DNA from 4 places in the Micromonospora sp. CA-246542 genome. Region 3 is predicted to be linked to each of the others. Evidence: riboswitches for the same ligand, from Rfam matches in the RefSeq annotation. Region 3 holds a riboswitch; each other region holds the start of a gene.

Region 1 (7,391 bases), 2.3 Mb from region 3:
AGCACCGCGCCGACGGCGTACCGCTGTCCGGCGGAGAGGGTGTACTGCAACGGTGAGATTGCCTGGTAGGGCACGCCGGCCGGGTAGGCCGCCTGCTCCGGGTACGCCCGCCCGTAGACGGGGATCGTGGCCCGGCCGGGCTTCGGGGTGACCACCATGCCGACCGTCCAGGTGGCCGTCGGCTTTGACGCCGGGTTGTGGAACCACGCCCGCTGCCCGAGGTACCAGATGGCCGTCCAGTCGCCCTGTCGACCGGCCAGCGCGTACGTCTGGCCGGCGGACGCGCGGGCCCCGTGGTCCGACACGTCCATCGTGTTCGGGGTGCCGTCGGGGCGCAGCGCGATGTCGTTGACCAGCGGCGCGTCCGGAGCCGGTGCGGTGCGTAGCACCACCGACGAGGACCCGCGGGGCGCGCACGGCGTCCCGGGGGTGACGCATCCGGTGAACGCCGGCTGGTTGGTCGCGTAGTCGGGGTCGATCCGGACCAGCCCGGTGGCCGGGGTGCCGGTGTCCAGCCGTGGGGCGTGCAGCAGGTCGAGGTAGTGCGTCCAGTCCCAGTAGGGTCCCGGGTCCCAGTGCATCCCGCGGACTGTCGACGCGGTCGTGCCGGGCACGTTGTCGTGCCCGATGATGTGCTGGCGGTCCAGCGGGATGCCCAGCCGCAGCGCGAGGTGCCGCACGAGCTTCGCCGAGGTCCGGTACATCGCCTCCGTGTACCAGGTGCCCTGCGCGGCGAAGCCCTCGTGTTCCAACCCGATCGACTTGGCGTTGACGTACCAGTTGCCGGCGTGCCAGGCGACGTCCTTGGTCTTGACGTGCTGGGCGATCTGTCCGTCCACCGAGCGCAGCGAGTAGTGCCAGCTCACGTAGGTCGGGTCCTGGACGAGTTGCAGGGTGGTCGCCCAACTCGCCTCGGTGTCGTGGATGACGATGTACTCGATCTTCTGCCGGGCGGGCCGGTCGGACAGGTCGTGGTTGCCGTAGTCGCCGTCGCCGAACGCCGCGTAGGGCGCCGGGATCCACTCACAGGACACGGTGCTCGGGCACTCCAACCCGTCCGGGCGGGCGAGCCGGCGCAGTCCCAGTCGGTCCAGCCAGGCCCGCTCGGGTCGTACCGCCCGGGCCGGCAGCGTGACCCGCTGGCCGTCGTCGGTCACCCGCGTCTCGCCGGCGCCGATCGTGGTGAAGACCTCGTCGGCGAAGGCTGCCGCGGCATCGGCGCTGTCCGCGCCGGCATAGCGGGCCACCGCGCCGTACCAGGTGGCCGGGTCGGTGCCGACTCCGACCGGGGCGCCGACCTCCCGTTGGTACGCGGCCAGCAGCGCCGCCCCACCCCGGAGGTTCGTCGTCGGGTCGGTACGCAGCGCCTCGGTGGTGGCGCCGGTGAGCGCGGCGGCGGCGTCCACGGTCTGCAGCGCGGCGCTGGGCGGCGCGTCCCCGGCGGCGGGCGCCGGTGCGAGAGCACGACGGGACTCGTCGCCGCGCGGATCCTCTCCCGGGGCGTCGTGGTGACCGCGCCCGGGTAGGGCGGCCACGTGCCGGGCATCGGTCAGGTGCATCGGGCCGTAGCCGCCGCTGGTGCTCGGCGTGCCGGCGTTGCTGTCCCAGCGGGACTCCAGGTAGGAGACGCCGAGCAGTACGTCGATGGGCACGCCGTACTCGGTCGCTGCGGCGGCGTACTGCTGCTGGCGGTCGGCGGCGGGGGCCGCGGTGGCCGGGCCGGCGGGCAACGGTACGGCCGCCGTGGCGGTGACGAGCGCGACGGCGAGCAGGGTCGGACGTTTCATCGAACCCCCTACATGTGAACTGGTGTCGGTTGCGGTCACCTTCGCCCTGCCCGGGAGTCCGCGTCAATACCTTTCCATGTTTCGAAACGTGCGGTAAGAAATCTTCACATCGGTTCGATGGCCCGCTGCAATCAGTACGGAGTGTCACGGCCGCACGGGTTGCGGATCGGTAACGGCCGTCTCTACTCTGGTCATTCGTCGGCCCGGTAGCAGGTCTGCCCACCCCGGGCGGTAACGGACCGACACCGCCGAGTCGCTCGCGAGCGAGCCGGGGACCCAGGTTCCTCGGGGTGAATCCGCAGTTCCTGCGGTAGGGCGCCCACTTCCCGCCCGAACCCGTCAGCTAACCCGGTAGGCGGTCAGGAAGAAGGAGTACGGAACCCGGTGGCCCTCCAAGCCCCGCGGCCGTCGTTCGGACGGTCGGCTCCGGCCGACCCGCCGTCGACCGTGCCGCGTCCACGCTGGTCCCGCTTCACCACCGTTCTCGCCGCCCTGGTCGGCGTCGCCGTCGTCCTGACCGGCAGCGCCACGGTGGCCCACGCCGATCCGTCCGTCGCCGAGATCGAACGCCAGATCGACGACGACTGGAACAAGCTCGAACCGATCATCGAGCGGCACAACGCCACCCGTGCCGACCTGGCCCTCAAGCGCAAGCAGGCCGACGCGCTCGCCGCCCGCATCGCGCCGCTGGAGCGCCAGGTCGACGCCGCGATGGACAAGGTCAGCGCGCTGGCCGTCCGCGCGTACATGGGTGAGAACCTGTCGACCGTCAACACGATGCTCGGCAGCCGGTCGCCCAGCGAGATGGTCGGTCAGCTCGAAATGCTCGACCGCTTCGCCCACAACCAGCAGGAGGACGTCCGCCAGGTCGCCGACCTGCGCAACGAACTGGCCCGGCAGAAGGCGCCGCTGGACGAGATGGTGGTCCAGCTGACCCGCACCGAGGCCCAGTTGGCGGCAAAGAAGAAGCAGATCAACGAGGAGATCGACCGGCTGCAGAAGCTGCGCCTCAAGGTGTACGGCAGCGGCGGCGGCGGTCCGCTGCGTCCCGCGCCCTGCCCGGCCAGCTACCCGGGTGGCGGTGCCGGTATCGCGGTCAAGTTCGCCTGCGCCCAGATCGGCAAGCCGTACGTGTGGGGCGCCGAGGGGCCGAACTCGTACGACTGCTCCGGGCTGATGCTGGCCGCCTGGGCGAAGGCCGGTGTGTCGCTGCCGCACAACGCCGCCGCGCAGAGCCGGGTGACCAAGAACGTCAGCAAGGGCGACCTGCGCCCCGGTGACCTGGTCTTCTACTACAGCGACATCCACCACGTCGGGATGTACGTCGGCAACGGCTGGGTGGTGCACGCCTCCCAGGCCGGTGTGCCCGTCAAGATGAAGAAGGTCGACGACGGGCCCATCCACAGCTACGGCCGCCCCGGCTGACCGAAGCGGGACGCAGTCAGGCCCGTCGCGATCCGCTCGCGGCGGGCCTGAGTCGTCTCCTAACGGGTCGGCCAGGCGCGCCAGTTCTGCCAGGAGCGGCTGGGCGTCGGGCCTCGCTGACCCTGGTAACGCGACCCGTAGACCACCGAGCCGTACGGGTGCTCGGCCGGCGACGAGAGCCGGAAGATGCAGAGCTGACCGATCTTCATGCCCGGCCAGAGGGTGATCGGCAGGTTCGCCACGTTGGACAGCTCCAGCGTCACGTGCCCGGAGAAGCCCGGGTCGATGAACCCGGCGGTGGAGTGGGTGAGCAGGCCGAGGCGGCCCAGTGAGCTCTTGCCCTCCAGTCGGCCGGCGAGCTGGTCGCCGAGCGAGATCACCTCCAGCGTCGAGGCGAGCACGAACTCTCCCGGGTGCAGCACGAACGGCTCGCCGTCGGGCACCTCGACCACCGAGGTCAGGTCGTCCTGCTGCATGGCCGGGTCGATGTGGGTGTAGAGATGGTTGTTGAAGACCCGGAACAGCCGGTCGAGTCGTACGTCGATGCTGGATGGTTGGACCAAGGTGGGCTCGAACGGCTCCAGGCCCAGCGTGCCGGCCTTGATCTCGGAGACCAGGTCACGGTCGGAGAGCAGCATCGGACCACCATAGCGAGGTGGGCGGTGACCAGCGTGTCGAGGTCGCTCCTCGTACATTTGTTCGATAGAATGCTCGCATGGCTTCCTGGTCCGATTTCGCCGCCGACGAGCCCCGCCTCGCCGACGGCATTCGCGTTCTCCTGCAGCAGTACGGGCCGGGCTTCGGCTATCTGGCCACGGTCCGTGCCGACGGTGGGCCCCGGGTCCATCCGGTCTCCCCGGTCATCACCGACGAGGGTCTGTTCTGCTTCATCATCGACTCGCCGAAGCGCCGGGACCTCGAACGGGATGGCCGATACGCGCTGCACTCGTTCCCTCCCGAGGAGAGCGACGACGAGGCGTACGTGGCGGGCCACGCCTGGCCGGTCAACGATCCGGTCCGGGTGGCCCGGCTGGCGCAGAGCGCCCGGGCCGAGCCGCGGGCCGACTGGCGGCTGTTCGAGTTCACCGTCGACGTGGCGATGCTGACCCGTCGCGACCAGCACGGCCTGGGCATCGCCGTGGGGCGCCCGGCCGTCCAGGTCTGGCTCGATCCGCAGACCCCGCCCGCGGCGGCCGCGCCTTCCCCCGTACCGCAGACGCGCCCGACCCGTCGCAGCCGCGACGTCCAGTGCACGGCCGCCTGACCACGGCCCTGGGGGCAGATACGCCGGTGCCGGCTCCGTCGTGACGGAGCCGGCACCTGGTGTACGCGAGGAGCTAGGCCGCGCGGTACGCGTTCCACGCGGTCAGCATGCGGCTCGCCTGACCCGCGGTGAACTGGTACATGCACGAGTCGTAGGTGTAGTCCATGAAGTTGGTGATCGGGTCCAGGCCGGCCGCCGAGCAGGTGTTCCGGCCGGTCGGGCACTCGTACGCAGGCGACGCCTCGGCCGGGGTGTCGCTGACGCCGTCACCCGAGCCGCCGCAGCCACCCTGGAAGGTGTGGTAGAGGTTCAGCCAGTGGCCGACCTCGTGGGTGCCGGTGTCGCCCTGGTTGTAGTTGGTGGCGGTGCCGCCCGGCAGCGACTCGCTCAGCGCGACCACGCCATCCATGCTGCTGAGCCTGCGCTGCGGGAAGGTCGCCCAGCCCAAGAGGTCGTCGCTCAACTCGCCGAGGTAGATGTTGAGCGTGTTCTTGCCGCCGACCCGCAGCGACGACTTCATCGACCGCTCCGCCGACGAGCCTTCGACGATCGGGTACCAGGACGGGTTCGTCACCCGGTTGATCGAGTCGAGTCGGAAGGCGAAGGCGGTGGCCGCGCCGCCGGTCCCGCCCGCGTAGGCCTGGTTCAGGACGCTGATCTGCGAGGTGATCATCGAGTCGGGGATGTTGCCGCCGGCCCGGGTGCTGTTCTCCTGGATCACGTGCACCACCACCGGGATGGTGACCGTGGCTGCCAGCGTCGTGGCGCCGGCGCCGGCCCGGTAGTTGGCCCGCTCGCGCAGCGCCGCCGCGAGGTCGGCGTCCCGCTCGCGGACCTGCTTGGCGGTCAGCTCGTTCGGTTCGTGCAGGGCCCCCGCGCCGGGCTTCGCCCGGGCGTTGGCGTGGCTGTCGGCCGGCTCCGCGCAGGCGCCGCCCGGTGCCGGGGAGAAGGCCGAAGCGGCCGGAACGACGCCCACCGCAGCGGTGCTGAGCAGGAGCGCGAGGGTCGTCGACGCGACGCCGGCGACACGCCGGGTCAGCAGTTTGGGACGGAGTCCCATGAGCCCACCTCTTTCTGGCGGCGCGGCAGGGGGTGTGTCACGCCGTGGCTGGGAACGTGTGGCAGACGTTACAACTCATCGACGCATTTGAGAACGGCCATATGTTGCCGTCTGGAAACTTCTTTGGGGGCGAGCGGGGGCGGTCGGCGCGTGGGGGTGGCTGGGTGCACGGCTGCGACGACTCGGGTACAGTGGTGCCGCCTGCGGGTGTAGTTCAATGGCAGAACATCAGCTTCCCAAGCTGACAGTGCGGGTTCGATTCCCGTCACCCGCTCCACGCACGGAAGCCCTGGTCAGGACAGACGTCCCGCCAGGGCTTCCGTGGTTCCAGGTCATGCTGAAACAGGGACGGGCCATTAGCTCACCTCGGCGCCGGTCCGTCGCCCTCGGCAACCCGCTCGACCTTGCGCTTGCTCGGCTTGCGCCGGGCGGCCTTGACCGCTCGATCGCGTCGACAGCACTGACGACGCGGCGTGCCATGGACGGCTTGTGTCGTGTAGCGCGGCGCGGGTGTAGGCGTGAACCATCCGGGCCAACAGGTCAGCGGGGCTGGCTCCGGCGCGGGAGGCGACGATGTTCCGCTGTGCTGCAGGTCGTGGAAACGGAACCGGGCAGGCCGGTCGAAGCCACTGAGTCGCGCTACCTCAGGGCGTTCTGGGAGTAAGAGCGGCGCAAGGTCCGCTTGAGGTGGCGGGCCGGACGGCGGCCCGCTTTCAGCGAGGGCGGCTCGAGGGCATGCGGGATGGCAGCGGCTATCTCATTCGGTGACATCGTCGACAGCCCCGTTAAGCGCATCGACGAGGTCGGGAGACAGGTTGTCTTGGAGTATCCGACGAAAGTCGTTTGGACTCATCTGTTGCCGCAGCTGCTTCAGCTCGGTCACCGTCTCTCTGGGCCACTGGCCGTACAGCGATCGCCAGTTGGCAGCCGCTCTGAACAACGCGCGGGCTGCATTGTCGAAGAGCCGCTGATCCTGAGCGACCAGGCCGAGCCGGTGGTAGGTGCTGGCGGTGTTGTGCCGGTCGTTGAGCCCTAGGTAGATGGTCAGGGCCTGGTTGAAGTGGGCTTCGGCTTCGTCGAGGCGCCGCTGATCCTGCGCGACCCTGCCGAGATTGTGATAGGTGCCGGCCGCGTTGTTCCGGTCGTCGAGCTCCAGGTAGATGGTCAGGGCCTGGTTGTAGTGGGCCTCGGCTTCGTCGAAGCGCCGCTGAATTTGCGCGACAACGCCGAGCTGGTGGTAGATGCCGGCCGCGTTGTGCCGGTCGTTGAACTCCAGGTAGATGGTCAGGGCCTGGTTGTAGTGGGCTTCGGCTTCGTCGAACCGCCGCTGGTCCTGCGCGACCCTGCCCAGATTGTGGTAGATGCCGGCCGCGCTGTGCCGGTCGTTGAACTCCAGGTAGATGGTCAGGGCCCGGTTGTAGTGGGCTTCGGCTTTGTCGAAGCGCCCCTGATCCCGGGCGACAACGCCGAGATTGTGGTAGATCCCGGCGGTGCTGTGCCGGTCGTTGAACTCCAGGTAGATGGTCAGGGCCTGCTTGTAGTGGGCTTCGGCTTCGTCGAAGCGCCGCTGATCCTGGGCGACGACGCCGAGCTGGTGGTAGGTGCTGGCTGCGCTGTGCCGGTCGTTGAACTCCAGCTTGATGGTCAGGGCCTGGTTGTAGTGGGCTGCCGCTTCGTCGAAGCGCCGCTGATTGTGCGCGACAACGCCGAGTTGGTGGTAGGTGAGGGCAGCGCTGGGCCGATCACCGGACGCCAGCTTGATGGTCAGGGCCTGCTTGTAGCGGGCTTCGGCTTCGTCGAAGCGCCGCTGGTCCTGCGCGACCCTGCCCAGATTGTGGTAGGTGCCGGCGGTGTG
Region 2 (7,391 bases), 1.7 Mb from region 3:
TGAACAGTGCGAGGAGGTCACCGACCTGCACCTCGGCCTCGGCGGGGTGGCGGAACCGGCCGGCGGGGTTGAGGGTGTACTCGTTGCGACGCCCGACCCGGGTGCGGTGCAGGTAACCCTCGGCCTCCAGGTCGGCGACGATGGCCTGGGCGGCCCGCTCGGTGACGCCCACCTCTGCCGCCACGTCACGGAGCCGGGCGGTGGGGTCGCGGGCGATGGCGAGCAGCACATGGCCGTGATTGGTGAGGAATGTCCAGTTCCGGCCGCCTCCGGCCGTCGTGCTCGCCACCGTGGGGCCGCCTCTCCGGGTCAACGTATGAAATCTAAATCACGCATATCTTGACGCATCTTGCCGTGCGTGTGACCGTTGAGCGCGAGCCAGCGCCCGCCGCCGGCCCGGGTTGAAAAGACCGTTGAGCAGGTCAAACGCGTGGAGACGAGGTGCGGGGATGAGCCGTTCCGGTACGCCCGGCGGGCAGCCGGGCACCCAGCGGACCGTCGAGCAGGCGCCGGTCTCGACCGAGCCGGCCCGAGCGTACGCCGAGCTGGTCTCCGGCAACCGTCGCTTCGTCGCCGGAGAGCCGCGCCATCCCAACCAGGATGCCGGGCACCGGGCCGCCGTGGCGGACGGGCAGCACCCCTTCGCGGTGATCGTCGGCTGCTCCGACTCGCGGCTGGCCGCCGAGATCATCTTCGACCGGGGGCTGGGTGACCTCTTCGTCGTTCGGACCGCCGGGCACACCACCGGCCCCGAGGTACTGGGCAGCGTCGAGTACGCGGTGGCCGTCCTCGGTGCCCCGCTGGTGGTGGTGCTCGGCCACGACTCCTGCGGCGCCGTGCAGGCGGCCCGCGAATCGGCGGCCACCGGCGTCGCGCCCCCGGGACATCTCCCAGCGGTGGTCGACGCGGTGCTGCCCAGCCTGCGACGAGCCGCGGCCGAGGGCGTGCACGACATCGACGGCATCGTCGACATCCACATCGCGCAGACCGTCGAGACGCTGCTCGGGCAGTCGCCCGTGCTGGCTGACGAGGTGGCGCGGGGGCGGTGCGCGGTGGTGGGGATGTCGTACCGGCTCGCCGCCGGGGCAGTACGACCCGTGACGCCCGTACCGGCCGGCGACGCCTCGGACGACCCGGCGGCCACCACCGCCGCCTGACACGCGACGAGGGCCGCCCCGCTCGACGCGGGACGGCCCTCGAACTGCTGAACGTCGAATCAGAGCAGCGACATGTGTACGTGGTCGGTGTGGTTCGACGGCCCGCTGTACGACTTCCAGCCGGTCGCCGGGAACCAGATCTGCCGGTTCCAGATCACGTAGTAGATGCCGAGCCGGTCGGCGTTGCGGATGAGGAACGCGGCCACGTTGTTGCCGTACATCCGGGTGTCGTCGTTGTGCCACGGGCTGAAGCCGCTCTTCTGCAACGACCAGTCACAGGCGCGGCCCTTCGGGTGCTCGTACGGTCCGCCGTTGCGGTGGCAGCCCACGAACCGGTTGAATCCGGCCCGCTTGACCTCCTTGTACGCGTGCAGCGTGCGCGGCGTGACGCAGCCGGAGGTGGTCGGGTCCTTCTCGCTGCACGACTGCGCCTTCCAGTCGCCGTCGGCGGTGCGACCCGGGCCGATCCGGGCGACCGGAGAGGTGGCGTCCACCAGGCCGCCGGTGAAGCCCTTGCCGCCGACCAGCGCGAGCGCCTTGTCCGCGTCGCGCTTGTCCTTCGCCATCAGCGCGGTCTGCTTCTGCTGCTCCCGTACCTCCGCGTCGAGCAACAGCTTGGCCTGCTCGGCGCGGGACTTCACGGCGTTGACCTCGGCGAGCTTCTTCTCGTTGACCATGTTCATCTCGTCGAGCGCCGCGGCCCGCTGGACGAACGAGTCCGGGGCGTCGGCCTCCAGCAGCATCGCGATCGCGCCGACCCGTCCGGTCCGGTACGACTGAGCGGCGATCTGCGCGACCTGCGGGGCCAGCGCGGCCAGGTCGGCCTTCGCCCGGTCGACCTCGGCCGCCAGTTCGAGCTGCCGCTTCTTGGACTTGTCCAGTTTGGACTTGGCCGCCACGTAGTCCCGGTTGGTCTGCTCGATGACGTCGGTGAGCAGCTTGGGCTCGTCGCCGTCCTCCTCGTGCCCGGACGGTGTGGGGGTCGTCGGGGCGGCGTGGGCCGGGAGGGGCCCGGCGAGCACGGTCAGCGCAGCGAACACGGCCACCACGGGTGTCAACCAGCGGCGTAGGGGTGCCGTCACAATCTTCCCTTCCGTCGACCGCCGACCGGGTTAGCTGACGGGTTCGGGGCGGAAGTGGCCCCTACCGCTGTCGCGGATTCACCCCAGGTGCCTGGGTCCCCGGCTCGCCGGTTGGCGATTGGGCGGTGGCACCGCAGGCGCCGCTGCGCGCCTTCGTCGGTGACCGGCAGCGAGGTTACCCGAGAGTCCACCGCCTGAGCTACGTCCTGATGCCGACTAAAAGCGTCATTTCGCCATGGCGTTGAGTGACCAGTGACGCGGTTCTCAGGGCGGGTGCCCGATCCGGTCACGCTGAGGAGTGTCACCATGCCGTATCCGTGCTCCTGTTCGGCTCTGGCCACCCGGTGGTGGCGGTGGATGGGGGTGCGTTCCGCTGTGGATCGGGCCGGTCGGCCCTCCCCGCCGGCGGGGAACTGAGAGCGGCGAGCGCCTCCGCGCGGTCCGCGCGGGGGCGCGGTGGCGGGGGTCCGCGCCGGGCGTGGCCGTCGACCCGGCCGCGGTCACCACGGCGGCCAGCCCGGTGGTGAGGGGTACGGCGGCGATCAGGCCGAGCGTGGCGACCGCGCTGCGGACGATCTCCTGGGCGAGGAACTCGCTGGTCAGGATCTGCCCGATGGGGCGCGAATCGGCGGTGAGCAGGAGCAGCAGCGGCAGTGACGCGCCCGCGTACGCCAGGACGATGGTGTTGACCGTGGAGGCGATGTGGGCCCGGCCGACCCGGGTGGCGGCCCGGTAGAGCTGTCGTCGACTCAGCCCGGGGTTGGCGTTCGCCAGCTCGGTGACGGTGGCGGCCTGGGTGACGGTCACGTCGTCGAGTACCCCGAGTGAGCCGATGATGATCCCGGCGAGCAGCAGGCCGCGCAGGTCCACATCCGCCTGGAACATCGAGAGCGTGGTGGCGTCCTCGCTGCCGAAGCCGGTGAGCTGGGTGGCGGCCGTGGCGATGGTCGCGAGGACACCGGTGAGCACCAGACTGCCCAGGGTGCCGAGGACCGCGACGGAGGTCTGCGCGGTCACTCCGTGTGTCAGGTAGAGCACCACGAACATGATCAGGGCCGCGCCGACCACCGCCACCAGCAGCGGTGACCGGCCCGCGCCGATGGCCGGTAACACGAAGGTGAGCAGGATGGCGAAGCTGGCGGCCAGGCCGGCGAGCGCGGCCAGGCCCCGCCACCGGCCGAACGCGACGATGGCGGCGGCGAAGACCACCACGAGCCACACCAGCGGCGTCCCGCGTTGGTGCTCGGCGATGTTCCAGGTGCTGATGGTGGGATCGGTCGGATCGGTCAGCTCGACCAGGACGACGTCGTCGCCCACCTCGACCCGAGGCGCTCCGGGCCCGGCGGGGACGGGCGTGCTCACCTGCCGGTCGGCGCGCGGCCCGTCTTCGAGGAGTACGTCCACCGTGCCGCACGGCCCGCTGCTCGGCGTGCCCTCCGGGCTCGTCGAGGGCGGGCACGGTTCGGTCACCACCCGGGTCACCGTGCCGTGGTGGCGCGGCAGGTCCGCGCCGCCGCCGCTCTTCGGTGCGCCGTCCCGGGGCCACAGCACCACGGCGGCGACGACGGTGGCCACGAAGAGCGGCACCACCGTCGCGACAAGGATCCGTCGTACCCGGGGCGGGGCGGGACGAGCGGAATGGCTGTGGTCGGAACCCAATGCGAGACTCCCAACGATCCGGTGCGGGGTACGTGCCGGCGGCCTGTGCGGTTCAGTTCCGCCGGACGAAGGCGGGCACGAGCGCGTCGGTTCGCCGCCTGACGACCCGACAATCACGGAGAGTGATGAAGTGGCCCGGTCGGCGCCGTACGGGGCCGCGCCGTGGCGGCGCCGTCGCCCGTCTCGGCGGCGGAATCCGGTGGGTCATCGCCGGACGATGCTAACCAGCGCGCCTGGAGGTTGCAGGGCGTGTGGACGCATCGGGGGAGTCGAACCGCTGACACCGCCCCGGGCGCGGCGGGATGGTGGAGTCATGCCTGAGCCACCCACCGAGCACCGACGGCACGACAAGCACGCCGGGCACGACAAGCACGCCGGGCACGACCCCGCCATGTTCCGTCGGCGGTTCTGGGTCTGTCTGGTGCTCACCGTTCCGGTGGTCCTGACCAGTGACCTGGTGGTGGACCGGCTCGGGCTCCGGCTGGACGTGCCGGGTCGCTCCTGGGTGGGGCCGGTGCTCGGTTCGGTGGTGTTCCTCTGGGGTGGCTGGCCGTTCCTGGTCGGCGCGGTACGGGAGATCCGGGACCGCGCGCCGGGCATGATGCTGCTGGTCGCGATGGCGATCACCGTGGCGTACACCGCGTCGCTGGCGACCAGCCTGGGTGCCTTCGACCTGGACTTCTGGTGGGAGTTGGCCGCGCTGGTCACCATCATGCTGCTCGGGCACTGGCAGGAGATGAAGGCCATCGGGCAGGCCCGTGGGGCGCTCGCGGCACTGGCGGCGCTGCTGCCCGACGAGGCCGAGCGGGTGGCGGCGGACGGGCGGGTCGAGCGCGTACCGGTCGACGGGCTGCGGGTCGACGACGTGGTGCTGGTCCGACCCGGGGGTCGGGTTCCGGCCGACGGCCGGGTCGTCGACGGTGACGCGGAGTTGGACGAATCGATGATCACGGGAGAGTCGCGTCCGGTCGCCCGGTCGGCGGGCGATCGGGTGGTGGCCGGCACGGTCGCCACCGATTCGGCGATCCGGGTCCGTGTCGAGGCGCTGGGCGACGAGACCGCGCTCGCGGGCATCCAGCGCATGGTCGCGCAGGCACAGCGCTCGGGCGGGCAGGCTCAACTGCTCGCCGACCGGTTCGCCGCCGCGCTGTTCTACGTGGCCGCCGGTACCGCCGTGCTCACCCTGGTGGTCTGGACCGCGCTCGGTGAGCCCGACGAGGCGGTGGTGCGTACCGTCACCGTTCTGGTGATCGCCTGCCCGCACGCGCTCGGCCTGGCCATCCCGCTCGTCGTCGCGCTCTCCACGGCGCTGGCGGCACGAAGCGGGATCCTGGTGAAGGACCGGCTCGCGTTGGAGCGGATGCGGTCCGTCGACGCGGTGCTGTTCGACAAGACCGGCACGCTGACCCGGGGCGAGCACGAGGTCACCGACCTGGTGACGGCCCCCGGCGTGGGCCGCGACGAGGCGTTGCGGATCGCCGCCGGTGTCGAGTCCGACAGCGAACATCCGCTGGCCCGCGCGATCGTGGCGGCGGCCGGGCCGGGTGGGCCGGCCCGTGCCGCCGGCTTCCGCTCGCTTCCGGGCCGCGGGGTGCGGGCCACCATCGACGGTACGGAGTACGCGGTGGGCGGGCCGGCCCTGCTGCGTGAGCGGGGTGGACCACTGCCGGACGGGCTGCGGGAGGCGACCGGGCGCTGGTCGTCACGCGGAGCCGTGGTGCTGTATCTCCTGCGGTTGCCGGACACGGTGCTCGGGGCGTTCGCGCTCACCGACGCGGTACGCCCGGAGGCCCGCGAGGCCATCGCCGAGCTGCGGGCGGATGGCGTCCGCACCATCGCCATGATCACCGGGGACGCGCGGTCGGTGGCCGAGTCGGTCGCTGCCGACCTCGGCTTCCGGGCCGGGGTGGACGAGGTCTTCGCCGAGGTGCTGCCGGCCGACAAGGACAGCCGGGTGGCGGAACTCCAGCGGCGCGGGCTGACCGTGGCGATGGTCGGTGACGGGGTGAACGACGCGCCGGCGCTGGCCCGCGCCGACGTGGGCATCGCGATCGGGGCGGGCACCGACGTCGCGATCGAGTCCGCCGGGGTCGTGCTGGCGTCGTCCGATCCGCGCGGCGTCGGGGCCGTGGTCCGGCTCTCCCGGGCGTCGTACCGCAAGATGCGGCAGAACCTGGCCTGGGCCGCGAGCTACAACGTGGTGGCGTTGCCGCTGGCGGCGGGGGTGCTCGCCGGGGCCGGGGTGGCGCTGAGCCCGGCGGTGGCGGCCGTGCTGATGTCCGCGTCCACCATCGTGGTGGCGCTCAACGCGCAGTTGCTGCGCCGGGTACGTCTCGATTCCGGGCGGAAGTGAGGCGCGCTCAGCCGCGCTTCATGAGTCGGCCGACGGCCGCCATCATCTCGGTGGCCATCTCGTCGGCCCGGCCCTCGGCCGCCCCCTCGTGCATGCAGTGCCGGGCGTGCCCGTCGAGCAGGCCCAGGGCCACCTTGTCGAGCGCGGCCTGGATCGCGGAGATCTGGGTGAGCACGTCGATGCAGTAGCGGTCGTCGTCGACCATCTTCTCGATGCCCCGGACCTGTCCCTCCACCCGGCGCAGGCGCGCGAGCAGTTGGTCCTTGCTGGCGGTGTACCCGCGGATCGGTGTGGGTGCGGTCATGGCGACGAGGATAGCCTACCCCTAGGGGGTATGGTAATGTCCGATCCTGCCGGCATACCCCCACCGGGTACCGGTACTACGAGAGGAGACGTCCGATGGTCGACACGACGTACCAGGTGCAGGGCATGACCTGCGGGCACTGCGTCAGCGCGGTCAGCGCCGAGGTGGGCGCGATCGAGGGCGTGCGCGACGTGCGGGTCGACCTCGCCACCGGCCAGGTCACCGTCAGCAGCGAGCAGCCCGTGGACACCGAGGCCGTCCGGGCCGCTGTCGACGAGGCCGGCTACGACCTCGTCGAGGCGTGAGCGGAGGTCCGCGATGACCACGGTGACCAGGCTGGGCGCGTTCGCCCTCGGTCTCGCGGCGGTCTTCGGCGCGGCGTACGGGGTCGGCCGGGTGGTCGACCCGGCCGACCCGGTCGCGCAGAGCCGGCCCGACGTCGCCCACACCTCGGGGCCCACCGGGAGCGGCGAGGTGGCCGACCTCGTTCCCGGCGGGTTGCTCGTCTCCGACCGGGGCTACACGCTCCAACCGGTCACCGTGCCCGCCGGCCAGTTCACCTTCCGGATCGACGGGCCGGACGGTCGGCCGGTCACCAGGTACGACGTCGCGCACGACAAACGGATGCACCTGATCGTCGCCCGCCGGGACCTGTCCGGCTTCCGGCACGTCCACCCCGATCTCGCCCCGGACGGCACCTGGCGGGTCGCCACCCCGCTGGCCGGCCCCGGGCAGTGGCGGGCGTTCGCCGACTTCACCCCGACCGGGGGCGAGCCGTTGACCCTCGGCGTGGACGTGACCGTCCCCGGCGAGCTGACCGAGCGGCCGCTGCCCGC
Region 3 (7,391 bases):
GAGCCGCAGGCTCGGCCACCCGGGCCCCCCGCGCCCCACCGGCCTAGCGGGTCGGTCACCGGCGGCGCCGCCGGGCCGAGCGCCGTCACCACACCTGACGACACACCGCCCGCACCCGCCCGTGCGGCATCCCATCGCTTACGTGCTCATGCCGAGGTGTCGATCATGGAAACCGTCGTCTTCTACCAGTTCCTGACCGAGGTGCCCCAGGCCGCCGCCATCTGGTCGGCCCTGTTCCTGTTGGCGCTGACGGTCCTCGCCGTCCTGGTGGCCCGTCCGGAGCGGGACTCGCCCGCGGCCGACCCCACGCCGCCGACACCCACCGCCCGCGAGATGGCCGTCGCCGAGATGGCCGACCTGCGCCGGTACGCCGAGGAGGTGGCCGTGGCCGCCGCCCGGGCGGCGCGGACCGCCCGACGGCGGCGCGCTGACTGGCTGGTCGCTCAGGACGAGGCGCAGCGGGCCTGGACGGCGTACGACGAGGCGGACACCGCCGCCCGTCGGGTCGCCGGTGCCGGGGCGTTGCCGACACCGCGTACCCCGCACACCCCCGCCGAGTACGCGGCCCGGGAGCGTTATCTGCACCGTGCCGCCATGGCGGCGCACTGGCGGGGGGAGTTGACCATGGCTCAGCTCGGCGACGTGTTCGGGAATCGGCGCGGCTGGGACCCCCGCCGGCACCCGGTCGAGCAGGAGACGCTGCTCATCCGGGCGATCCGTGACACCAGGCTGGCCGAGCACCGGACGGCCGTCCAGCGGGAGCGGTCGTCCTGGCGGGACGCCGAGGTGGCCGCCGAGTCGGCGCGCGTCCTCGCCGAGGAGGCGTACGTGGCGGCGGTCCGGTCGCGGCCGAGCCCGGCGTTCTCCCGGCGCACCGCGACGCGGCCGTCGCGTACGGCCCTCGTGGCACGCTGGCGTCCGGCCCGGGCCGGTTGAGCCCGATCTGTTATGTGAGGCGGGTCACCGGCAGCGGAAATCGGGCGGCGGGCATCATCGGCGGCCATTGCGCCCGCGATTGTGGCCGCGTTGTCGGCCACCTGTCCGGTTGTCGCCCACGGGTGCCGGCGGAACCCGTTGTCCCATCGAGTCACGTCAGCGGCAAAACGTGCAGAAATTGCTGGGCCAATCGATGTTTACGCAGGTGGGCGCGGCTTGGCAGAGTGCGCACCGGCCAGTACTGTCGTCCCGTCCGGTGCGGTTACCGATCGCAGGAGGCGACGCCGTGCCGACCCGCTCAATCGTGATCAACGAACCGGGGACCCACAGTAAGTCCGGGGTGAATCCGCGAGCCACGGCCCGCGGTAGGGCGATCTTCCCGCCCGAATCCGTCAGCTAACCCGGTAGGCGGTGACGGAAGGAGTTCCATCCTCGTGCAGCACCCCTCGACCCCCTTGTTGTTCCTCCGCCTCCACGGCGACGCGGTGTCCCCGCTCATCCGCCTCGTGACGGTGAGCTGACCCCCCGGGTCACCGCACTTCCCGCCCGGCGCGCCGGGCGTTCCCCTGAGCGGCTCATCATCCGCGGGCCACCGCCCGCGCGCTGACGCCTGCCCGGATGCCGGTCGGGCCCCGGTGTGCCGCTCTCCCTGTGAACCGTGGAGGACCTCGTGAAGCACACCCTGAAGCGCCAGCTCCGTCGCCTCGCGACCGAGCGCCCGTACCAGATCGTCGCCGCCTCCGCCGCGGCCCTCGCGATCGCCACCACCGCCGGCGCCCTGGTCGCCGGCGCCGACGACGCCCCGGCCGGCTCGCGCACCCCGACCACGGTCGCCGAGATGCGCAGTGACACCGTCGCCTCCCGTGGCGAACTCCGGTCCGCGGCCCCGTCGGCGAGCGTCGCACCGAGCACCGCCGCCCCGGCCACCAGCGCCGCGTCCCCCGTCGCGAAGGCCACGAGCAACCCGGACGTCACCCGGAAGCCGACGCCGCCGAAGCCGCCCGCGAAGAAGGTGCTCGACTACGACTACGAGGCGCAGAACACCTACTACAACTGCGGCCCGGCGGCCACCCGCAACGCGCTCAGCGCCAGCGGCATCGACCGCACCCAGGAGGAGCTCGGCGCCGAGCTGGGCACCACCGAGATGGGCACCAACTCGGCCGAGGACACCACCCGGGTGCTCAACGCCGAGGTGAAGGGCTCCCCGTACCGCACCCGCATGTTCGCGGGCACGCCCAGCCCGGCCCAGATGGACCGTCTTCAGGCCGACGTCGTCAAGGCCATCACCGATGGCCGGGGCGTGGTGGCCAACGTCGCCGGCGACGCCATCGACACCGAGGGCGGCTACCACTCCTACGGCGGTGGGCACTACATCGCCGTCGTCGGCTACAAGGACAACGGCCGTACCGTGCGGATCGCCGACTCGGCGAACGCCGCCGACCCGGCCTACTGGATCACCACGATCGACCTGGCGAACTGGATCGCCACCCGGGGTTACTCCGCCTGACCAACGCGCGACACCCCACGACGCCGCGGGCGCCGTCTCCCACGAGGGGCCGGCGCCCGCGGCGTTCCCGGGTCGGGGCGCGACGCGGGTGAACGGCTCTCGTACCGGGCCGCGAACCGTGGGAGACTGCGGCCGTGGTGGATGAATCGGGTGGTCAAGCCGACCGTGAGCCGATCCTGTTGCTGCTGCACGGCATGGGGGCGACGGGTGACGTGTGGCTGCCCTGGGCGCCACTCCTGGAGCACCACTGGCCCGGCCGATGGCTGGCGCCCGATCTCGCCGGTCACGGTTGGTCGGCGCCGCTGTCGTCGTACTCCTTCGAGGGTTTCGCCCAGCGGGTCGCCCAGGGCCTGGCCTCCGACGACCGTATCGTCGTGCTCGGGCACTCGCTCGGTGGCGTGGTCGGCCTGGCGCTGGCGGCCCGCGCCGCCGGCCTGCCGGTGGACGCGGTGGTGGGCTTGGGCATCAAGGCCGTCTGGGCGCCGGCCGAGCTGGCCCGCGCTGCGGACCTCGCCGCCCGCCCGGTGGGCTGGTTCACCAGCCGCACCGAGGCCGCCCGCCGGTATCTGCGGGTCGCCGGCCTCACCGGTCTGGTCCTCCCGGACCACCCGATGGTCGACGCCGGTCTGCGTCAGGTCGACGGCCGGTGGCGGCTCGCGATGGACAACGCCGCGTTCGCCGTCGGCGCGCCCGACCTGGCCGCGCTGCTCGCGGCGACCGACGTGCCGGTGGTGCTGGCCCGCGGGGAGCACGACCCGATGGTCACGGACGCCCAGCTCAAGGAGTACGGCGTACCGGTCGCCACGCTGGCCGGTCTCGGGCACAACGCGCACCTGGAGGATCCGGCGGCCGTGCTGGCGTTGCTGGACCCGTACCGTTGATCGGTCAGGCAGGTGCGGGCGCGGGTAGTTCCCGGGTCGAGGTCAGCTCGCGGCGGGCGGCGGTCAGGAAGCCCTCGGCGTACGACTCGGCCGGGAAGTCGCCCAGGTAGCGGCGGCGGGTGACCCAGCGGGCGTCGGCCAGCGGGTCGGTGTCCAGCAGGGCCGTGAGCACGGCGTCCACGTTGGACATGTCGCGCCGCAGCACGTAGCCCGAGCCGGCCAGTGGAAAGCGCTCGGTGAACCGGTCGCCCTCGTCACCCATGTCGGTGATGGCGTACGGCTTGCCGGAGTAGAGGTAGTCGGAGATCACCCCGGAGACGTCGGAGACCAGCGCGTCCGAGCGGTTGACGGACTCGGTCAGGCTCAGCTCCCGGGCCGCCGCGCCGAACAGGTGCTGCCGGCCGGTGCGGGCGCGGTCGGCGGCCAGCAGTTCGGTGAGCCGGCCCAACTGGCGTGCCGACGCGGGGTTCTGCGCCGTGTACGGATGCGCCCGCAGGATCACCGTCGCGCCGCGCCCCAGCAGCCGCCGCAGCAGCTCCTCGGCCACCGGCAGCGAGCAGTAGTCGGCGTCGGCGTGGTGCCCGGTCCAGGTCGGGGTGTAGAGCACCGTCGGGTGCGCGAGGCCGCGCGTCGGCTCCTCGCGTACCTCGATCGACTCGACCTGGGGGCGGCCCACCACGACGAACTTCTCCGCCGGGATCTGTACCCCGGCGCGGGCGTACCGGTCGATCGCCGCCGGCCCGGCCACGAAGATCCGGTCGAAGATGCCCGAGACCGGGTTGGCGCTGGGCGCCTTGTCGCTGTCGCCGTGGTGCAGTTGGACGTGGGTGAGCTGGGTGAACCGGATGCAGTGGCTGTTCTTCGCCCCGTGGTTGACGTAGAAGGCCACCCGCAGGCTCGGCACCAGCGCCTCGTCCATCGCGCGCAGCGTGGGGCAGTAGACCACCGGCGCGTCGGTGGCCGCGGCGATCGGCGCGACGAACTCCGGCTCACGGACCAGCACCAGGAAGGGCCGGCCGATCCGTTCGAGGTACGGCAGCCACATGGTGACCTGGTACTCGGAGCCGGGCGGTGCGGAGAAGTAGAGCAGGAACTCCGGCTCGTGCCGACGTAGCGCGCGGGCGACCTGCCCACCGCCGGCGGTCGGGCGGAACCGTCGCTTGGCCAGGTCCAGCGCGACCGCCCCGGCGCCGGCGGCCACCAGCAGGCTGGCGGCGAGCGCCACGACGGCCGGCAGGGTCGACGCGGCGGCGATCGCCACCACCGCGAGCAGCCCCAACAGGGCGACGCCGAGTCGGTCGGCGATCAGCGGGGTCCAGGCGCGTACCGGCAGGTTGGCGGCCCGGATCTCCAGGTTGCCGGCGGTACGCAGCGGCCCCACCAGCAGCACCAGCCCCAGCAGGACCAGCGCCGTCGCGGCCAGCGCCGGGTCGAAGCCGTCGTCGAGCCGTCGGGAGTAGCCGACCAGGATCGCCGCGGCGATCAGGGCGGTCTCGGCCACCAGGTCGGCGGCCGGTCGGATCCGCTGCTCAGCGGCCGCCGCCACCAGCGCGGCGACGGCCAGCGCCAGGCCCCACCCGGTGCTGCCGGTGAGGGCCAGCACGACGAAGGCCAGTACGGCGAGCCCGGTGCTCAGGCACCGGGCGGCCACCTTGCGAACCAGGTCACCACGCATGTCGCTCCGATCGCCGCCCTCGGTCTCGCGGTGCCGTCGGCGTCAGTTCGTCGACGCCGCGGCCGGCGTCTCGGACCGGTCCGGGCCGGCCTGCGCCGGCACGGACGGGCCGTCGCCGGGCGCCCGGCGTACGTCGATGACCTGACCGGTCAGGTCGGAGATCAACACGTCGAGCGAGGACTGCGCGACGGCCTCCGCGGCCAGCAGGGTGTTCTCCGGCTCCTCGCCGAAGGCCCGCGTACGCATGGGGGTGGCCGTCCGCTCCGGGTTGATGCAGTTGACCCGTACGCCGACGTCGGCCCACTCGTCGGCAAGCGCCTGGGTCAGGTTGACCAGGGCGGCCTTGGTGGACGAGTAGAGGGCGTAGCGGGCCCGACCCCGGGTGTACGAGCTGGAGGTGTAGAGCAGCAGCTGACCCTTGGTCTGTTGCAGGTACGGAAGGGCCTGCCGGGCGATGGTCACCGGGCCGACGAAGTTGACCTGCAAGACCCGGTCCATCGTCTCCTCGTCCATCTCGGCCAGGGCGCCCCGCTCCAGGATCCCGGCGGTGACCACCACGTGGTCGATCCGGCCGGTGGCCTCGAAGGCGGTCGTCAGCGCGGCCTCGACGTCCTCGGCGCGCTCGACGTGGGTGCCGGTGGTGGAGCGGCTGAACGGGAAGACCTGCGCGCCGTAGCGCCGCGCCAGCTCGGTCAGCTCGTGGCCGATCCCGTAGCTGCCGCCGAACACCACGATCGTGCGGCCCGTCAGCTCCTCGGTGTAGCTGCGGTGGTCGGTCAGCCGGGGCGCCTGCGCCGCCGCGAGCTGGAAGAGCTTGTCCGCCAGGTGCACGTCGACCGGGTGGGTGACCTTGATGTTCTCGTCCGAGCCGTCAATCACCTTGATCGGCGTGCCCGGCAGGTACCGCAGCACCACGCCGCAGTCGTCGGTGGCGGCGAAGTCGGGGTCGTCCTCGGCGATCCGGTACGCCTCGCGGATCGTGGGGGAGCGGAACGCCTGCGGGGTCTGTCCCCGGCGCAGCCGGGAGCGCACCGGAATGTCGGTGATGCAGTCGTTCTCGTCCACCTGGATGATCGTGTCGGCGGAGGGGATGGCGACGTCGACGGCGTCGTAGGTCCACAGCGCGTTGACGCACTCGCGGACGATCCGGCCGCTGAGCAGCGGGCGGACGGCGTCGTGGAAGAGGATGTTGCAGTCGGCCGGCCCGACGGCGTCGAGCGCGATCCGGGTGGTCGCGTTGCGGGTGTCGCCGCCCTCGATCACCTTGGTGACCTTGCGCAGGCCGGCCTTCTCGACGATCTGCCGGGCGTCGTCGACGTGACCGGTCGCCATCAGCACGATGATCTCGTCGATCTCCGGAGCGGCCTCGAAGACCGCGAGAGTGTGCTCGATGATCGGCTTACCGGCGATCTTGAGCAGCTGCTTGGGGATGCCGAGGCCCAGCCGGGTCCCGGTGCCGCCGGCCAGCACCACGGCCACTGTCCGCGAGGGCCGCCACGGTGCGGGGGTCTCCGTTGCGGCGTCCGGGCCAGTGGTCTGGTCCTGCGTCATTGCCGGATCCTCACTCTCAGGGTTGCGTTAACGGAAAGTTCCGCCCGAGCGGCGACGGAATGAACCTTAACGCGCGGACCGCGCCGCCCCAACGCGGGCGACGCGGTCCTGGTTGCCGTGTCGATGCCGGTGGTTGGCCGGCACTCTACTTGCTGTTCGCGAACGCCTCGTACGCGCGGATGACCTCGTCGGTCGGGCCGTCCATCCGGATGAGGCCCGATTCCAGCCAGATCGTCCGTTCGCAGGTGTCGCGCACGGAGGAGAGCTGGTGGCTGACCAGGAACACCGTGCCGGCGCCCTCGCGCAGCTCGCGGACGCGCTGCTCGCTGCGCTTGCGGAAACCCTTGTCGCCGGTGGCGAGCGCCTCGTCGATGAGCAGCACGTCGTGCTTCTTGGCGGCGGCGATGGAGAACCGCAGCCGGGCCGCCATGCCCGACGAGTACGTGCGCATCGGCAGGCTGGCGAAGTCACCCCGCTCGTTGATCCCGGAGAAGTCGATGATCCCCGCGGCCTGCTTGGCGACCTCGTCGGGGTGCATGCCCATCGCCAGGCACCCCAGCACGACATTGCGTTCGCCGGACAGGTCGTTGAGCAGCGCCGCGTTCACCCCGAGCAGCGACGGCTGCCCCTGGGTGTGGATCGCGCCCCGGTTGACCGGCAGCAGGCCGGCGATGGCCCGCAGGATGGTGGACTTGCCCGAGCCGTTGCTGCCGATCAGCCCGATCGCCTCGCCCCGGTACGCGGTGAACGACACGCCCTTGACGGCGTGCACCTCCCGCACGTTCGGCGCGTTGGTGCGCTTGACCAGCCGGCGCAGCGCCGCCACCGGAGTGGTGCCACC
Region 4 (7,391 bases), 710 kb from region 3:
TCGGCGTTCTGGGCCGACACCCTCGGCTACGAGTTGCAGGGCCCGCCCGGGGGCTTCGACTCGTGGGAGGCCGCGCTGGACGCGATGGGCGTGCCTCCCGAGCGCCGCAACGACGCGTCGGCGGTGGTCGACCCGGCGGGTGCCGGGCCACGGCTGTTCTTCCAGCGGGTGCCGGAGGGCAAGCAGGCCAAGAATCGCGTCCACCTCGATGTGCGGGCCGCGCCGGGGCTGACGGGCGACGACCGGATGGCGGCCCTGGAGGCGGAGGCCGACCGGCTCACCGCTCGGGGCGCCACGCGGCTCGCCCGCCACGAGCCCGCTCCCCCGCTCGGCGCCGGCCACATCGTCATGGCAGACCCGGAGGGCAACGAGTTCTGCCTCGACTGAGCGGGCGTTCTCCCAGCTCACTGCCGCGACGATCGGCCACCATGCGAACATGTGTACGTGTCGCACGACGCCCACATCCTGCACGCCGACCTGGACGCCTTCTACGCGTCGGTCGAGCAGCGTGACGACCCGCGCCTGCGCGGGCGGCCGGTGATCGTCGGCGGTGGCGTGGTGCTGGCGGCCAGCTACGAGGCGAAGGCGCGGGGCGTGCGCAGCGCGATGGGCGGTCAGCAGGCACGACGGCTCTGCCCGGACGCGATCGTGGTGCCGCCCCGGATGTCGGCGTACACGCAGGCCAGCCGGGCGGTGTTCGAGATCTTCCGGCAGACCACGCCGCTGGTCGAGGGGCTCTCCATCGACGAGGCGTTCCTCGACGTGGGCGGGCTGCGCCGGCTGGTCGGCACACCGGCCGACATCGCCCAGCGGCTGCGCCGGGAGGTCCGCGACCGGGTCGGCCTGCCGATCACGGTGGGTGTGGCCCGGACGAAGTTCCTGGCGAAGGTCGCCAGCGGAGTGGCGAAGCCGGATGGGCTGCTTGTCGTCGCCCCCGACGCCGAGACGGCGTTCCTGCACCCGCTGCCGGTGGAACGGCTCTGGGGCGTCGGCCCGGTCACCGCCGCGAAGCTTCGGGACCGCCGGATCCGCACCGTCGCGGACGTGGCCCGGCTCGGCGAGGCCGCGCTGGTGTCCCTGCTCGGGGCGGGCGCCGGCCGACACCTGCACGCTCTCGCCCACAACCGGGACCCCCGGGCGGTGCAGGTGGGCCGCCGCCGGGGCTCGATGGGCGCGCAGCACGCGTTGGGGCGTGCCCCCATGCGCCGGCGGAGCTGGACGCCATCCTGGCCGGCCTGGTCGACCGGGTCACCCGGCGGATGCGGGCGGCCGGACGGTCCGGACGCACCGTGGTGCTGCGGCTACGTTTCGGCGACTACACCCGCGCCACCCGCTCGCACACGGTGCGCAAGGCGACCGCGGACACCACCCCGCTGCTCGCCGCCGCCCGGACACTGCTGCGGGCCGCCCTACCGGAGATCGACCGACGCGGTGTCACCCTGCTCGGCGTCTCGGTCGGCAACCTGGACGACAACCCGGTGCAGCCGGAACTGCCGTTCCAGGCCGACACCGGGGCCGACCTGGACGCCGCCGTGGACGCGGTCCGCGACCGATTCGGCTCGACGGCGCTCACCCGGGCGGTGCTGCTCGGCCGCGCTCCCGGTGTCGAGATGCCGCTATTGCCGGACTAGAACGCCCTGGTTGCTGCGACCGGAGACACATCACAGCAGGTCGGCGGTTTAGCCGACCGCACACAGGTGAAATCTTGAGGGGAATGCCTGACGAGGGGGGCCCATGTCCGACGAGACCAGCAACCGACCGAGCCGTAGCGCCGAACGCCCGGACGACGTGACCGACCCGCTGCTCTGGCAGCTCGCGGTCGACGTGCTCGAGGCCCACGAGGCCGACGACGAGGGTCACTGCCGCAACCTCCAGTGCGCCGGCCAGTCCTGGCCGTGTGCGGCGCGTACGACCGCCGAGCAGTCGTTGCGACTTGCCCGCAGCACCTCCGACTCGGTCGAGACGGCCATCGACGGTGGCGGGCGCGGCACCGGCTGGCCGGCCGAGCCCGCCGCGCCGGCGCAGCGCTGGGGCTGGAACGGCGACGTGATGGCCCGCCGCGAGGCGAGGTCGGCCGCCTCGGCGGCGTGACCCGTCCCGCGAGGACAGCGCCAGACGAACGAACGCTCGGCCGGTGACCCGGCCGAGCGTTCGCCTGTGGGTACGTCAGAGAGCGAGCCGCTGCCCCGGGAAGATTAGGCCCGGGTCCGCGCCGATCAGCTGACGGTTGCGCTCGTACAGGGCCTGCCAGCCGCCGCTGCGGGGGTGCCGCTCGGCGATCTCCGACAGGGTGTCCCCCGGCGCGACCACGTACGTGTCGCCGCTGGCCGCCGGGGCGGTCCGCTCGTGACCACGGGTGGCCGGCTGGTCGCCGCGGGACGGCCGCTCCTTGCCGGAGGTGGACGTCGACGACTTGGAGGTCGACTTCGTCGGGGACTTCGCGGTGGACTTCGTCGAGGTACCGCCGGACGAGCCGCCCTTGCGGCCGCAGGTCGGCCACGCGCCGATGCCCTGCCCGTCGAGCACCTTCTCGGCGATCGCGATCTGCTCGCCACGGCTGGCCAGGTCGGCGCGGGCGGCGTACTTCGTGCCGCCGTAGCCGGCCCAGGTGCCCTGGGAGAACTGCAACCCGCCGTAGTAGCCGTTCCCGGTATTGATTTTCCAGTTGCCGCCGGACTCGCACTGGGCGATCGCGTCCCAGTTGACACCGGCCTGGGCCGGGGCCGCCGGGCCGAAGAGGGCGACGGCGCCGGTGACCGCGCCGACGGCCAGGGTACCGACGGCGACGCGGCGGGTGGTGACCCGTCGATGACGGGGGGTGTACGTAGACGTCATGGATCGTTCCTCCACGCCGGCGAGGTGAGCTGTCGGGTTCGGGCCGAGGAGCCCGGCCGCGCGCTGGCGGCTTCACCCCGAGGTGACATGCACCGAGGAACGTTGGGTCCCCCGCTCCTGCCCGGGTTCTGTTTCCGACGACCGGGGGCAGGATTTGGCGTTGCCGGTCGCGGCGTCCACGGTGGTGGACCCGACCGACGGTAGGCACGGTGGGTGACGGTCGCCCAACGCTTGTGAAGTTGTTCACCGGCTCACGCGGGGCGCTCCGGCCAGCGGTTGCGGACGACCTGCACCTGTGCAGCGGCCATCATGGACCGTTTCCGATCAGGGTCTGCTGCCACGGTGAATTGACGTTCGGACAGGAAACCGTAGACAGGCGGTCGCGATGCTCTGGAGCACACCGGGTCCGTCCCGGAAACGACACCCCAGGAGGAGATCATGCCGCTCCAGCAGCGTCGCAACGGCCGTCGCCGCGCCGCGTTCACCCTCGTAGCCCTACTGGCCGGCACCGGCCTGACCCTGGCCGCGCCGACCGCCGCACAGGCGTCCAGCCCGTGCACCAGCCTGACCTTCTACCGGGTCGGCGGCTACCCGGGTGGCGCGGACATGCACGTGCCCACCGTCGGCTGGCAGACCGGAAACAAGCACTGCTACCTCACCTACGGCCACTCGGGCTCCGCGGTGCTGGTGCTCCAGGAGGCGCTGAACAACTGCTACGCGCGGTCGCTCACCCTCGACGGCAACTACGGTCCGAAGACCCGGGACGCCGTCCGGTACGCCCAGCACAAGATCAATGAGGACATCGTGTACGCGAACATCGCCGAGGACGGCGAGTACGGCCCGCAGACCCGCGCGTACATGGGGTTCGCGATCTTCGGGGTCAACGGTGGACCGGTCATTCCCAACGTCTGCTACTACCCGGGCTGACCGCCGTACAGCGCCGGCCGGAGTCCCCGTGGACTCCGGCCGGCGCCGTGGCGGCCCCTCCCCGGTGCGGCGTCGCCGGCTGCCCCCCTGCCCGGCGACGCTCGCGGATCAGCAGACCCGGACCGCCTCGATCCGCTGGTTCCAGGTCCCCCCGATCGCCGCCGAGTCGTACGCCAGGTTCGCCCGGTAGCCGTAGGCGTGCTGGTAACCGAGCAGGCCCGTGGCGTTGGCGTTGTCCCAGAAGGTGGAGACGGTGCCGGACGGCCGATTGTTGATGATCGACTGAGTCTTGTTGCGGAAGTACGAGGGCAACGAGACGTCTTTACACCAGTTGTACGGCCCGTCGAGCAGGAAGATGTCGCCGCTGAAGTTCGCCCCGGAGTACAGGCAGAGCAGTCCCGACGGGCAGGCATAGTCGGCCTGGGCCGGGCTCGGGGCGACGCCGATCGCGGCGCCCAGGGCGACCGTGCCGAGCAGGGCGGACGCGAACCTTCGCAAAGCACTTCGCACGATGATGACCTCCGGTGTCGTCACGACCGGGACCGGCCGTGAGTAGAGTTGCCGACATCGCATTGATCGATGTCCTTGTGCCAACGATGATCTGCGCGGAAGGTCGACGAATTCCTGCCGGAACCTCAATCCGGCTGTCTCGGGGGTGCCGGTGGGGCGACCGGCGGTACAGCGAGTGGCGGTTCATGGAGATTCGGGTCCTCGGGCCGGTCGAGGTCTGGGCGGATGGTCGTCCGGTTGATGCCGGAGCAGCCCGCCAGCGCGCCGTACTGGCCGCACTGGCGGTCGACGTGGGCCGACCGGTTCACCTGGACTCCCTGGTGGACCGGGTCTGGGGCGACTCGTCGCCGCCCAGGGTTCGCCACAACCTGCACGTCTACCTCGCTCGGCTGCGCCGCGTGCTGGCCGACGCGGGCGCACCGGACGTGCTGGCGCGACGGTCGGGCGGTTACCTGCTGGACCTGCCACCGGAGACAGTGGACGGCCCGCACTTCGACGCGCTGCGGCAGCGTGCCGACCGGCTGCCCGACGGGGACCCCGAACGGGTGGAACTGCTGCGCCGGGCGCTTGAGCTGTGGCGTGGCGAGCCGCTGGCCGGGCTGCCGGGCGAGTGGGCGGCCCGGGTCCGGCAGGACTGGCATCGCCGGCACACCGACACCGCCGTGCAGTGGGCCCGTGGACTTTTGCGACGGGGCGAGCCGGATGCGGTGATCGATCCGCTGACCCGGCTCGCCGACGAGCATCCGCTCGACGAACCGGTCGCCGCGGTGCTGCTGCACGCGTTGGCCGCGGCTGGTCGCGGGTCGCAGGCACTCACGTACTACGCCCGGCTGCGGGACCGACTCGCCGACGCGCTCGGCGTGGACCCCGGCGTCGAGCTTCGCCAGCTGCACCAGGCCATCCTGCGCGGTGAGGTCCCCGCGCCGACCCCGGAGGTGTCCCCGTGCCGGCCGGCGCGGTCATCGTCGCCCCGTCGCGGCCGGACCGCCCGGTCCCCGCGCAGTTGCCGTCGGATGTCCGGGGCTTCGCCGGGCGACGTGCGGAGCTGGCACGCCTGGACGCGCTGCGGGCGTCCGCCGAGGAACGACTCGGGGCCGTCCCGCTGGCCGTGCTCTCCGGAGCGGGCGGGGTCGGCAAGACGGCCCTCGCCGTGCACTGGGCACACCGGGCCGTCGGGCACTTCCCGGACGGGCAGCTCTACGCCAACCTGGAAGGCTACGGCCACAGCGGCGTCGTCCGAAGCGCGGAACAGGTCGTCCGGGGCTTCCTGGCCGCGCTCGGGGTGCCGCCACGCGAGGTGCCGGCGGACGAGCAGGCGCAGACTGCGTTGTACCGGAGCCTGCTCGCCGGTCGGCGGGTACTGGTGCTGCTCGACAACGCCCGGGACGCCGCGCAGGTACGGCCGCTGCTGCCGGGGACGGCCGGATGCCTGGTGCTGGTGACCAGCCGGGACCGGCTCACCGGTCTGGTGGCCACCGAGGGCGCCGAGGCGGTCGTGCTGGACCTGCTCAGCGCCGACGACGCCCAGGCCCTGCTGTACGCGCGGATCGGGGCGCGGGCGGAGGCGGAGCGGGCCGCGGTCGACGACCTGGTCCGACTCTGTGACCGGCTACCGCTGGCCCTGGTCGTGGTGGCGGCCCGGGCGGTGGTCCGGCCCCAGCTACCGCTGGCCGAGTTGGGCGCGCAGCTGCGGGCCGGCAGCCGGTTGGACGGTCTCGACGCGGGCGACCACGACAGCAGCGTGCGGGCCGCGTTGTCCTGGTCGTACCGGCTGTTGTCGGCGCCGACCGCCCGGCTGTTCCGGCTGGTCGGGGGCAGCACGGACGTCACGGTGAGCACGGCGGCCGGCGTCAGTCTCGTGGGTGCCGGATACCGGGCCGTCCAAGCCGCGTTCGCCGAACTGGCGGACGCGCATCTGATGCTGGAACGCGCCCCGGACCGGTACGCCATGCACGACCTGTTGCGGGCGTTCGCGGCCGAGCTGTCCGCCGAGCATGATCCGGCCGGCGACCGGGCCGAGGCGCGTGGCCGGCTCTTCGACCACTACCTGCACAGCGCGCACGCCGCGGCCGTGCTGCTGCATCCGCACTGGGATCCGATCACCCTCGCCCCGGCCGTCGCGGGCGTACGGCCGGAGAAGTTCGGCGACCACGACGAGGCGGTGGCGTGGTTCACGCGCGAGCGCGACGTGCTGATCGCGCTCGTGGAACGGTGCGCCGCCAGCGGCGCCGACCGGCACGCCTGGCAACTGGCGTGGAGCCTGACCAGTTTCCTGGACCGCCAGGGCGGCTGGCACGACCAGTTGGCGGTGCAGCGTTCGGCGCTGGCGGCGGCGCGGCGCGCGGGCGCGGCGGTCGGGCAGGCGTACGCGCACCGCAGCCTGGCGCGGGCGCGGGCGCGGCTGGGCCGGCTCGACGAGGCGCCCGGTCAGCTCCGGCGGGCGCTGGAGCTGTTCCGCGAGCTGGGTGACCCGGCCAACCAGGCGCACACGTACCTCGATCTCGCCGAGGTGGCCGACCGGGAGGGCCGGCGAGCCGAGGTGGTCCGGCATGCCGAGGCGGCGTTGGCGCTGTACCAGGAGGCGGGCCACCGCTACGGGCAGGCGATGGCCTTGAACGCGGTCGGCTGGTATCGGGCCCAACTCGGCGAGCACGACGCCGCCGTTGAGGCGTGCCAGCAGGCGCTGGAGCTGCTGCGCGAGTTCGACGACCGGCAGGGCCAGGCGCCCACCTGGGACACCCTCGGCTACGCGCAGCACCGCGCCGGGCGACCAGCGGAGGCCGTGGTCGCCTACCGGCACGCGCTGGCGCTGTACCGGGAGTTCCGGGACCGGTACTACGAGGCGGACACGCTGACGCACCTGGCGGAGGCGTTGGTCGACGCCGGCGACCAGGCGGAAGCGGCGCGGAGTTGGCGGACCGCGCTGGGCATCCTGGACGAGCTCGGCCACCCGGACGCGGAGCGGATCCGTCAACGGCTCACCGCAGCCGACGGGTCGTGACGGCGGGGACCGCCCGGCCGATGACCGGTGGCGACGTCACGGTCTGCCGACCTCGTCGATCATGGATTCATGGTGCCTGTCAGGCACCGTGATGAGCGCTTTGTCACCCACCACAACT

Evidence for each region. Region 3 has a riboswitch for cyclic di-AMP ahead of ACQP0N_RS11015 (C39 family peptidase). Riboswitches for the same ligand answer to the same signal wherever they lie in the genome.
Region 1: it holds a riboswitch for cyclic di-AMP, as region 3 does, so the genes downstream of both, ACQP0N_RS00445 (NlpC/P60 family protein) here and ACQP0N_RS11015 (C39 family peptidase) in region 3, are expected to answer to the same signal.
Region 2: it holds a riboswitch for cyclic di-AMP, as region 3 does, so the genes downstream of both, ACQP0N_RS02920 (coiled-coil domain-containing protein) here and ACQP0N_RS11015 (C39 family peptidase) in region 3, are expected to answer to the same signal.
Region 4: it holds a riboswitch for cyclic di-AMP, as region 3 does, so the genes downstream of both, ACQP0N_RS14295 (transglycosylase family protein) here and ACQP0N_RS11015 (C39 family peptidase) in region 3, are expected to answer to the same signal.

Annotation. Positions count from the first base shown of each region.
Region 1 covers NZ_CP192040.1:89,717-97,107, forward strand. The annotation lists gene ACQP0N_RS00440 (N-acetylmuramoyl-L-alanine amidase) at 1-1,787, opposite strand, end outside; cyclic di-AMP (ydaO/yuaA leader) riboswitch at 2,024-2,159, shown strand; gene ACQP0N_RS00445 (NlpC/P60 family protein) at 2,172-3,212, shown strand; gene dcd (dCTP deaminase) at 3,272-3,850, opposite strand; gene ACQP0N_RS00455 (pyridoxamine 5'-phosphate oxidase family protein) at 3,928-4,476, shown strand; gene ACQP0N_RS00460 (zinc metalloprotease) at 4,550-5,536, opposite strand; tRNA gene ACQP0N_RS00465 (tRNA-Gly) at 5,740-5,813, shown strand; gene ACQP0N_RS00470 (tetratricopeptide repeat protein) at 6,294-7,391, opposite strand, start outside.
Region 2 covers NZ_CP192040.1:599,027-606,417, forward strand. The annotation lists gene ACQP0N_RS02910 (helix-turn-helix transcriptional regulator) at 1-289, opposite strand, end outside; gene ACQP0N_RS02915 (carbonic anhydrase) at 450-1,157, shown strand; gene ACQP0N_RS02920 (coiled-coil domain-containing protein) at 1,217-2,239, opposite strand; cyclic di-AMP (ydaO/yuaA leader) riboswitch at 2,244-2,374, opposite strand; partial or broken gene ACQP0N_RS02925 (YibE/F family protein) at 2,541-3,898, opposite strand; gene ACQP0N_RS02930 (heavy metal translocating P-type ATPase) at 4,212-6,251, shown strand; gene ACQP0N_RS02935 (metal-sensitive transcriptional regulator) at 6,259-6,555, opposite strand; gene ACQP0N_RS02940 (heavy-metal-associated domain-containing protein) at 6,651-6,860, shown strand; gene ACQP0N_RS02945 (hypothetical protein) at 6,874-7,391, shown strand, end outside.
Region 3 covers NZ_CP192040.1:2,348,620-2,356,010, forward strand. The annotation lists gene ACQP0N_RS11005 (hypothetical protein) at 1-47, shown strand, start outside; gene ACQP0N_RS11010 (hypothetical protein) at 166-936, shown strand; cyclic di-AMP (ydaO/yuaA leader) riboswitch at 1,222-1,362, shown strand; gene ACQP0N_RS11015 (C39 family peptidase) at 1,595-2,443, shown strand; gene ACQP0N_RS11020 (alpha/beta fold hydrolase) at 2,578-3,324, shown strand; gene ACQP0N_RS11025 (CDP-glycerol glycerophosphotransferase family protein) at 3,329-4,999, opposite strand; gene ACQP0N_RS11030 (D-ribitol-5-phosphate cytidylyltransferase) at 5,042-6,550, opposite strand; gene ACQP0N_RS11035 (ABC transporter ATP-binding protein) at 6,696-7,391, opposite strand, start outside.
Region 4 covers NZ_CP192040.1:3,060,279-3,067,669, reverse strand. The annotation lists gene ACQP0N_RS14310 (VOC family protein) at 1-387, shown strand, start outside; partial or broken gene dinB (DNA polymerase IV) at 445-1,631, shown strand; gene ACQP0N_RS14300 (hypothetical protein) at 1,735-2,091, shown strand; gene ACQP0N_RS14295 (transglycosylase family protein) at 2,167-2,835, opposite strand; cyclic di-AMP (ydaO/yuaA leader) riboswitch at 2,835-3,003, opposite strand; gene ACQP0N_RS14290 (peptidoglycan-binding domain-containing protein) at 3,274-3,762, shown strand; gene ACQP0N_RS14285 (peptidase inhibitor family I36 protein) at 3,871-4,260, opposite strand; partial or broken gene ACQP0N_RS14280 (AfsR/SARP family transcriptional regulator) at 4,359-5,117, shown strand; gene ACQP0N_RS14275 (ATP-binding protein) at 5,216-7,273, shown strand.